3 regions of the Mesorhizobium sp. B1-1-7 genome follow, and region 3 is predicted to be linked to each of the others. Evidence: predicted binding sites of a transcription regulator. Region 3 holds the regulator's gene; each other region holds the start of a gene.

Region 1 (3,276 bases), on a different contig from region 3:
TTGTCGCGCGCCTGGCCGGTCAACTGTTCGTCGGCCAGCAGCACCAGGCGCGGCTTCAGTGCGTCCTCGCCTGAAACCAGCGTGCCGATCGGTGCGCCGATCCAGCGTAGCGTGCCGTCCGAACCAAGCGCAAGGTCGCCATTGGCGCAGGCGCCGAAGCGTTCGGCGCGTGCCTCGAATTCGGCGGCCAGCGCCTTTTGCGCGGCCGTGCGCACGGCCTTGGCGTCTTCGCCGCCGGCCGTCTGGTCGGCTGTGAAGCGGAACCCTTGCAGCTCGCCGACATGATGGCCTTCGACAAGGACGGTTCCGGTAGGACTGATTTCGGCTTCAGGCATGGTATTTTCTCTAAGGCGCCGCATGAGGACGGAAGTCCTGCGGTCTACGAAGCGTTTCGTCAACCGCTCATGCAGCGCATCCGACAATCTGTCTTCGATTTCGCGCGTCTTTTCCTGCCAGTGTGCCTGATCGGCCAGCCAGCCGGGCCGGTTCGACACGAATGTCCAGGTGCGGATCTGGGCAATGCGGTGCGACAGCGTGTCGATGTCGCCCTCGGTGGTGTCGGCGCGGCGCACCTGCTCGGCCATGTAATTCTCGTCGACATGGCCGTGCCGGGCAAGGTCCATGTAGATCGAGGCGATGAGGTCGGCATGCTGGGCCGGGGCGATCTTGCGGTAGTCGGGGAGTGCGCAGGCTTCCCACAGCAGCGCCACGCGCCTGGCATCGGTGGCCAGCGCGCGGATGTCCCCGTCGCGCGACAGATATTCGAGCGCCTGTGCGTCGACCGCCGGCAGCGCGCGCGTCAAACCCTCGACCGGAGCGTTGGTCTCGATCGAGCGCTTCAGCGCGTCGAGGCTGGCGAAGTCGAAACGCGCGGTGCGCCACTGCAGCACCTTCACCGGATCGAAGTCGTGGCCCTCGATCTTCTTGACCAGCTCTTCGTCGAGCGGATCGACCTGGCCGGTGACGCCAAAGGTGCCGTCGCGCAGATGCCGGCCGGCGCGGCCGGCGATCTGGCCAAGCTCGGCCGCCGTCAAATTGCGGTACTGGTAGCCGTCGAACTTTCGGTTCTGGGCAAAGGCGACATGGTCGAGATCGAGATTGAGACCCATGCCGATGGCATCGGTGGCGACGAGATAGTCGACATCGCCGGACTGGAACAGCGCCACCTGTGCGTTGCGGGTGCGCGGCGAAAGCGCGCCGAGCACGACGGCGGCGCCACCTTGCTGGCGGCGGATCAACTCGGCGATGGCATAGACCTCATCGGCGGAGAAGGCGACGATCGCGGTGCGACGCGGCAGCCGGGTCAGCTTCTTGGAGCCGGCATAGGCGAGATGCGATAGCCGCGGCCGCGTCACCACCGAGACGCCCTTCAGCAGCCGCTGCAGGATGCCATGCATGGTGGCCGCGCCAAGCAGCAACGTCTCCTGGCGGCCGCGCAGATGCAGGATACGATCGGTGAAGATGTGGCCACGCTCGAGATCGCCGGCCAGTTGCACCTCGTCTATGGCGACGAAGGCGGCATCGGTCTCGCGCGGCATGGCCTCGACGGTGCAGACCGAATATTTAGCGCCTTTCGGCTGGATCTTCTCCTCGCCGGTGATCAGCGCCACCTTGTGAGCTCCGACCTTTTCGCAGACGCGGGTGTACACCTCACGCGCCAGCAGCCGAAGCGGCAGGCCGATGATGCCGGTCTCATGCGCCACCATGCGCTCGATGGCGAGATGGGTCTTGCCGGTGTTGGTCGGGCCAAGCACGGCGGTCACGTCGCGGCCCGACAGGATCAGCGGCTCGGTGTGTTTCGGCTGGATGTTCATCGGCTCGGAAATAGGGCTTTCTGGCCTCTCATTGTCGGGAGCGTGCCCTGGACGGCGCGTATGACAGGCGACACATAGGGATTTCGGGCGCGAAGCGAAAGCGGAATGTTCCGCTGTCGGCTCGAAGGCGTCTTTGTCAAGCTCCCGATCGGTTGCGGATTAAGAGTTGGAACGAGTCTGGAACGAATCGGCGACGAATCGCTGACTCGGTTAGATTCAGCTTTTGTTCACGGCTACATATGGATTTTGTGCCCATGACTCTCACCACATGCTGAATCATTGAACTGGCCCGTTTTATGCTAAGTGGCCTCCGTCGTTAATCTTTGCCGGCAAATGAGAAGGGTGGCTCGATCCGCCCTACTCAAGGTTATGAGATTGTTAATCTTTCTGAATTGATCGTTAAAGCATCGCCGATGATTTCGGTCCGTTAATGTTAACTTCCGCTCAAAGCCGGAACGAATCGGCGACAAAACGGCGCCGACGATACTTTCCCCTTTTGTTCTCCCAATATCTTGTGTTGTGAACAGCTTATCCACCGAGAATCCACAGGCTTGGCGACGGGTTTTGCACAGATGCCGCTGCCGCCATTAACCTTTGCGTGCCGGATTGGAGCATCGCATTGGAACGAGGCATTTTGCTGCGACAGCATATCAATGAAAAACGGACCGGTTTCCCGGCCCGCCCGATTTCTCGCTGTCGCAGCTTGTCCCGCCGAAACCACCGCCTCAGGCGAAATACTGACCGCCGTTCGCAGTGAGCGTCGAGCCGGTGATGAAGCCGGCATCCTGCGAAGCGAGGAAGACGACGCAGCGCGCGATCTCTTCCGGTTCGCCGAGGCGGCCGACGGGGATCTGCGGGATGATGCGCTCGTTGAGCACCTTCTCGTCGATCGCTTTGACCATCTCGGTGGCGATGTAGCCGGGGCAGATAACGTTGACGGTGATGCCCGCGCGAGCCCCCTCCTGAGCGAGGGCCTTGCTGAAACCGATGTCGCCGGCCTTGGCTGCCGAATAATTGACCTGACCGGCCTGGCCCTTCTGGCCATTGATCGAGGAGATGGTGATGACGCGGCCGAATTTGCGGTCGCGCATGCCGCTCCACAGCGGGTGCGTCATGTTGAAAACACCGGACAGATTGGTGTCGATGACCTCTTTCCACTGCTCGCGCGTCAGTTTGTGGAACATGGCGTCGCGAGTGATGCCGGCATTGTTGACCAGCACCGAGACCGGGCCGAGATCGGCCTCGACCTGCCTGATGCCGACGGCACAGGCATCATAGTCGGCGACCGACCATTTGTAGACCGGAATGCCGGTCTCGACCTTGAACTTCGCCGCCGCTTCGTCGTTGCCGGCGTAGTTCGCGGCAACGGAATAGCCTGCGGCCTTCAGAGCGATCGAAATCGCGGCGCCGATGCCGCGCGATCCGCCCGTGACGATTGCAACCTTGGTCATGCGCTCCCTCC
Region 2 (3,276 bases), on a different contig from region 3:
CTTCAGGTTCTGTTCGGCCGACTGACGCAGGATCAGGCCGGCTTCAGGATGATAGCCGCCGAAATAGACGACGTCAGCCTTCAGATCCTTGAGCTTGGTGACAAGGGCCGAATAGTCCTTCTCACCGGGATTGATGGCGTCATAGTAGACTTCCTTGAGGCCGCCGGTGTTCATGGTTGCCCTGACGGCGTCGGCAACGCCCTGACCATAGGCGCTCTTGTCGTGCAGGATGACGACGTTCTTGCCGGCATACTTCTTGGCGATCCATGGGCCAATGAAGGCGCCCTGCGCGTCGTCACGCGTATAGAGGCGCATGATCGTCGGCCAGCCGGCCTTGGCCGCGGCGTCGGTCAACACCGGGTTCGAGGAGGCCGGGCTCATCATCAGGAAGCCGGCTTCGGCATAGACGGCCGAGGCCGGAATGCTCGAGCCCGAGCAGGCATGGCCATCGATGAACTTGACGCCATTGGCCACGATGCGGTTGGCGACCGACACGGCCTGCTTGGGATCGCATTGGTCGTCCTCGATGTCGAGCTTGATCATCGAGCCGTTGACACCGCCCGCGGCGTTGATGGCATCGGCGGCGGCCTGTGCGCCCTGCTTGAACTGATCGCCGATGGTGGCGAGCTGACCGGTCATCGGGCCGACCACCGAAACGGTGATGTCGTCGGCGAACGCGACCGGCGCGCTCATCATCAGGCCGAAAATGGCCGCGCTCAAAATACTCATTTTTTTCATGGTGATAGAACTCCTCCACTCACGCACGGCCGCCCGGCCGCGCTTCTTCCAGAGAGGCCGGACAATTTCATCCTTCATTGGGCCTGTCTAGGCGCATTGGCGCCGCTCGATTGGGCCTGGGGTCCCTCATCCACGCAAAAAAGCCACGCCAGCCTTGTTTCGGCTGGTCGTGGCTTTTCGCTCGTCGAGCTGTTCCGCAAGCGCCCCCGCACCCCGAGCCCAACGCGCCTTCCCTGTCTTCCCAAGGCCATGATCTCGGTCCGAAAACCGGATTCCCCGTTTCGGGACCATGGTCTTTCGCACGGCTTCAGCCTTCCCGGCCTGCCGCATTCTTGTCGTTGATGGCCTGTGGCCTGGCTGTCTGAGCAGCCTTGTCCCTGTCGTGGCCCGACCGTCTTCGCGGTCTTGGCCGGAGCGTCCCCGTCTGGTGGAACTCAGTGCATGGTCATCCATTCGCGGGCTTCGCGCAGCGCCTTGGCGATCTCGACCTTCGACATGGCCGCCGACAGTTCCGAGCGCAATTCCGCGGCGCGGGCCGAGCCCTTGATGGCGGCGATGTTGAACCATTTGTGGGCGGCGACGACGTCGGTCTCGCAATCGCGGCCGGTTGCATACATCATACCCAGTTCGAAAAGAATGTCGGCCTGGGCAGTTGCCCCCATGGCGCCGAAACCTGCTTCAAGCATTTCAAAACGTGCCATTTTAGTCCCCTGTCTGGCTCCCGAGAGCTGCCTCCGTTTGTCTTGTCCGGGCCGCTCTTTCGATGCTTTCGAGAATGCCGCGCAGGCTTGAATCCGCCGTTAAATGGCGTGCTTAATTTGAGGAAAACAAAGCTAAAACAAGAGGTAAACACGAAAATTCGTTAAGGATACGAAGCCAGCAATTCGGCTGGTTTTCGCAAAATTTGACGAAAATTTTCAGAGTGGGAATCAACACTCCGCTAACCACGGGAGACAAAGCCAATCCGGCGATCGTTTCATTTTCTCACCGAAGACGCGCTTTCAGGCGCCTTCAAAATCGGAAACTCTTCCGCAACGGCACCGCTTTTGTTTTGATGGGAGCTGGATTAGCTTACGTTTGCGTAAGCGGCAGACCGGCGAGGCGGAGCATCCGGCTGGCTATCCAAAGGGAGGAAGAACATGTTTCGAAAAGTGAGCCTGGCCCTTGCAGCCACATTGATCATGGCGGGCGCGGCGTGGGCCGATCCGATCGAGGGCAACTGGAAAACGCAGGCCGGCGACACCGCGGCCATATCCGGCGGCGGCTCGTTCTCCATCACGCTCAAATCCGGCAAATATGCCGGCAAGACCATCGGCTCGCTCAAGGCGGCCGGCGACAACAAGTACACCGGCAACATCACCGATCCGGCGAACGACAAGACCTATTCCGGCAAGGCGACGCTTTCGGGCACCTCGCTCAAGATGAGCGGCTGCGTGCTCGGCGGACTGATCTGCAAGAGCCAGACCTGGCACAAGCTCTGATCGTCTGCAGCCTTGCGACCTGACCACGGGGCCCTGACGGGCCCCGTTTTCGTTTCATCGACACGCCGGGCTCCGGCGCTCGATGGCTTCCGCTGTTGGCGTCCTCGGGCCAGTCAGATCCCGTCAATCAATTTGAACCGCAGATGAACGCCGGTCTCAGAGCCGGTTCACAGGCGTCAGGGCATTCTCCTGCGTGTTGAAGGAGACACCACCGATGCTTGCTCGCCGCTTCACCATCGTCTGCCTGCTGATGAGCCTGTTTGGAATGTTCTTCGCCATCCTCGTCGCCGAAGCAGGCCGTCCGGCCCGCTCCTGGGACGAAGCCACGAGACTTTGCGGTCTCGCCTGCCCGACCAAACTTCGCCACTGAAACCAGAAAACCTCGAAAAGAAAAGCACAGACATCATGAACCGCATCGCCGCCAACGCCCTCAAGACCCTCCGGCTTCTGCCGCGGGCGGCGCTTATCCTGGTGCTCCTGGCTGCCCCGGTCCTGGCCGTGCCGATGATGCGCGCCGATACCGGCTCGACCATCGAGGCTCCGGCGCTGAGGAAGTCAGGTGTCGGCTTCGTGCTGCTGGTCAGCCTGCAGCGTGGGTGAAGAAAAAAACGCGCTTTGGGCGCCTTCGACAGCGACACCCCTCCCAACCGCCCATCCAAGTCTCTATATTGAGCTATGGAAAAGCGAATCTACCCTCAGGCCATAGAATCAGTCGTCATGCCGGAGCCTTTTGGCCGGCAAAGCTTTGACAGGGCCGAGAAAGCCGTCGCGGCGCTGCAGGCGCTTTACGATCGCAATACCAAGTTCCTGCGCGACTCCTTCGCGGCATTGGCCGCCGGCGCCGACGGCAGCAAGCGCTACCGGGCCTTCTACCCCGAGATCGGCGTCACCACGAATTCGTTTACCCAGGTCGATTCGCGGCAGGCCTACGGCCATATGCCGACACCTGGCCATTTCGCCACCACGATTACCCAGCCGCAACTGTTCGAAAATTACCTGGTCGAGCAGCTTCGCCTGATCATGCGCAATCATGGCGTGTCGGTGACGGTCTCGGAAT
Region 3 (3,276 bases):
CCATCGCTTTCTTGGGCTGGCGCCGACATTGCGGGCGGCGGCCGGCCTCAAGGACGGCTACGAAGAGGCCATGAACGCGCTGCGCGAGGCGATGGCGATCGAGCACCACACGGCGATCATGGAAGCCGCCCTGGACCGCGACGTCGAGCGGGCAAAAGCGCTGATGACGGCCCACATCGGTTATACGCTGCACGTCTATGTCCACAGCGAGGACGGCGACGCGAACAAGGACGTCGCGCGCGCCGGCAGCTTGAAAGCGGTTGCCGGATGATCTCGGCACCTCCGCATCGTCCGACGCTTGACGAGATTGCCGAAGCCCGCGATCGGCTGGCCGCCTGGCTGCCGCGCACCCCGCTGCTGCGCCTCGATCTTGGCCGTGCCGACCAGCGGATATTCCTCAAGCTCGAGACCCTGTCGCCGATCGGCGCCTTCAAGCTCAGGCCGGCGCTCAATGCCTTGCTTTCTCGTGACGCCGATGAGCTCAGGCTCGGTGTTGCGATCGTCAGTTCGGGCAACATGGCCTATGGGATGGCCTGGGCGGCTAGGGCTCTTGGCGTTCCGATGGCCGCCTACATGTATGCCGGCGCGCCGCAGACCAAGATCGACGGTGTCCGCCGTCTTGGCGGCGAGGTGCGCTTTGTCTCCCACGGGACCTGGTGGCGCTACATCACCGCGATCGAGCGGCCCGACATTGGCGAACTTCTCATCAATCCCGTTACCGATCAGGCGGTGCTGGCTGGCAATGGCACCATCGGCCTCGAGATTGTCGAGGATCTGCCGGATGTCGATTTCGTGCTGACGCCATATGGAGGCGGCGGCATGACGACCGGCGTTGCAAGTGCGCTCAAGGCCCTTCGTCCGCAGGCGAGGGTCTTTGCCGTCGAGGACGAGAACGCAGCGCCGGTGACCGCCGCACTGGCGGCCGGACGTATTGTCGAGATCGAGACACGGCCCTCCTTCATCAAGAGCATTGGCGGTCCCTCCCTGATCCCCGAACTGTGGCCGTTGGCGAACCAGCTCATCGACGGTGCCATCGCCGTCAGCCTGCAAGAGGTGACGGAGGCCATGCGGCTCCTGTTCTAGAAGGCCAAGGTCGTCGCCGAGGGCGCGGGCGCCGCCTCGCTGGCCGCGGCTCTCCGCAGCGAGCAGGCGACCGGCAACGTCGTCTGCGTCATCTCCGGCGGCAATATCGATGCGGAATCCTATGCGCAGGTGCTGGCCGGTGCGATCCCGCCAGCCTGATCCCGTACCTGCTTCCGAACCGGCGATTGTTGGCGTTTTGATTTCGTTTCGTTCACGGCAGGCAAGCCGATCGCAAGCGCGGAAATCGGCCTCGCCGGGCTCTGCCGTCGGCTGATGCCGAGCCATGTCGCAAGACAGGCCACAGGCTATTAACCAAACATTTCAATGCGGGCGACGGGCGGCAACGGGCGAAAAACCCCGATTTCCGGCCTGTCCGGGGCCGCAAATGATTTCGGCTCTCTTACCAAATTCACTAAACTTTAAACGGTTGCAGAACACAACTGGAACAGATAGTGTTTGTTCTGGGTTTGTTTTTCGATTCTGGATCAGAACCATTCTGGATCAAAACCCTTGTCCAGATGCCTTGGGGGCCGCCATGCTGACACGCAAGCAACATGAACTCTTGATGTTCATTCATGAACGGCTCAAGGAAAGCGGTATTCCGCCCTCCTTCGACGAGATGAAAGAGGCGCTCGACCTCGCCTCCAAATCAGGGATCCATCGCCTGATCACGGCGCTGGAGGAACGCGGCTTCATTCGCCGGCTGCCCAACCGGGCGCGTGCGCTGGAAGTGCTGCGGCTGCCGGATTCGATCGCGCCGGGCCTCAACGCGGCAAAGAAATTCTCGCCAAGCGTCATCCAGGGAAGTCTCGGCCAAGGCGGTCTCGGTCAGGGCAGCCTCGGCCGCCAGATCAAGCCGGCACCGTCGCGCTTTGCCGCTGCCGGCAATGACGACGATGCGGTTCCAGCGGTGTCCATCCCGGTCATGGGTCGCATCGCCGCCGGTGTGCCGATCGATGCCATCCAGCATCAGACGCATACCATCTCGGTGCCGCCGGACATGATCATGGGCGGCGAGCACTATGCGCTCGAGGTCAAGGGCGACTCGATGATCGAGGCCGGCATCTTCGATGGCGACACGGTCATTATCCGCAACGCCGATACGGCGAGCCCGGGCGAGATCGTCGTGGCGCTGGTCGACGAGGAGGAAGCGACCCTGAAGCGGTTTCGCCGCAAGGGTGCTTCGATTGCGCTTGAAGCCGCCAATCCGGCCTATGAGACGCGCATCTTCGGGCCGGACAGGGTCAAGGTGCAGGGCAAGCTCGTCGGGCTGATCAGGCGCTACTGAGCCGGCACGGCACTTGGCTTGTCAGGTTTGCGATAGGGCTCCAGGCCCCTCGCCTCGCGCGAAAATTTTCGCTGCGCGTGCCAGGGCCGATACGGGCTATCTACTGCGAAGCTGATGGTTGGCGGACCGGTGGCCGATTGGCGGTCGAAGAAGATGGCCGCACTGCCCTTGCGGGCGAGCTGCCGTTTGGTGACGACGAGAACCAGCGGATTGTGGCAAGAATCATAGGCCGTCGCGTCATTGACAATGATCAGGTCGGCGAAGCCACAGGCCTTCCAGGTATCCTTGCGGTCTTCGACATGCGCTATGATCGCACCGGACGGGTGCCTGGCGAGACAGACGCCGTCAGTGCAATAGAACGGCGCTCCCGGCGGGAGATTGACGGCATCGGCAATATCGAATTGTCCATCCGCCTTGTCGAACATCTCCGGCAGGATGATGGTTTCGGATCTCAGCGCGCGCTTCCAGTTGTCGACCGTGAATTCATTTGGCCGGGGCCGGCTGACCGCGAGTTCGCCGCCGCCGATCGGCAGCGCGACCAGCCGCGCATCTTCCGAGACCAGCACATCCGGCGGGCGCGTGTCGGACACCGCCAGCAAGCCGGCGAGCGCGAATGGAAGCGCTGCAAGCCGCAGCCACGTCGTCGCCATCGTCGCGATGACCAGGGCAATCGTCACCAGCAGCACGGATTGCTGTGAGATGAGCCCGACAGCATCGACCGGAGAGCGTTCCGATATCCACGCCGAAATGGCGATCATCGCGGTCAGGCCCTTGCCCATCAGGTAAAGGGATGGCGCATCCAGTCCGAACGGCATCAGCAGCGCGCTGGCAACGGCCAGGAACATCACCACCGACACGATCGGCATGACGGCCAGATTGGCGAACAGGCTGAGCGGCGACACCCG

What was found. Region 3 encodes LexA, which represses DNA repair genes until DNA is damaged. Its sites were predicted from a motif close to TGTTCNNNNTGTGTTCNG; they were not measured.
Region 1: a site for LexA is predicted at 1,982-1,999, ahead of FJ978_RS17690 (helicase-related protein). Genes of this name have one in related genera too.
Region 2: a site for LexA is predicted at 1,562-1,579, ahead of FJ978_RS27985 (sel1 repeat family protein). Genes of this name have one in related genera too.

The regions. Positions count from the first base shown of each region.
Region 1 is NZ_VFWQ01000009.1:271,308-274,583, forward strand. It holds gene FJ978_RS17690 (helicase-related protein) at 1-1,814, opposite strand, end outside; gene phbB (acetoacetyl-CoA reductase) at 2,540-3,265, opposite strand.
Region 2 is NZ_VFWQ01000020.1:90,911-94,186, reverse strand. It holds gene FJ978_RS27990 (branched-chain amino acid ABC transporter substrate-binding protein) at 1-738, opposite strand, end outside; gene FJ978_RS27985 (sel1 repeat family protein) at 1,173-1,439, opposite strand; gene FJ978_RS27980 (DUF2147 domain-containing protein) at 1,878-2,219, shown strand; gene FJ978_RS32890 (hypothetical protein) at 2,434-2,589, shown strand; gene FJ978_RS27975 (hypothetical protein) at 2,625-2,819, shown strand; gene FJ978_RS27970 (AMP nucleosidase) at 2,937-3,276, shown strand, end outside.
Region 3 is NZ_VFWQ01000001.1:209,689-212,964, reverse strand. It holds gene FJ978_RS01040 (GntR family transcriptional regulator) at 1-271, shown strand, start outside; gene FJ978_RS01035 (pyridoxal-phosphate dependent enzyme) at 268-1,083, shown strand; gene lexA (transcriptional repressor LexA) at 1,619-2,371, shown strand; gene FJ978_RS01025 (ComEC/Rec2 family competence protein) at 2,365-3,276, opposite strand, start outside.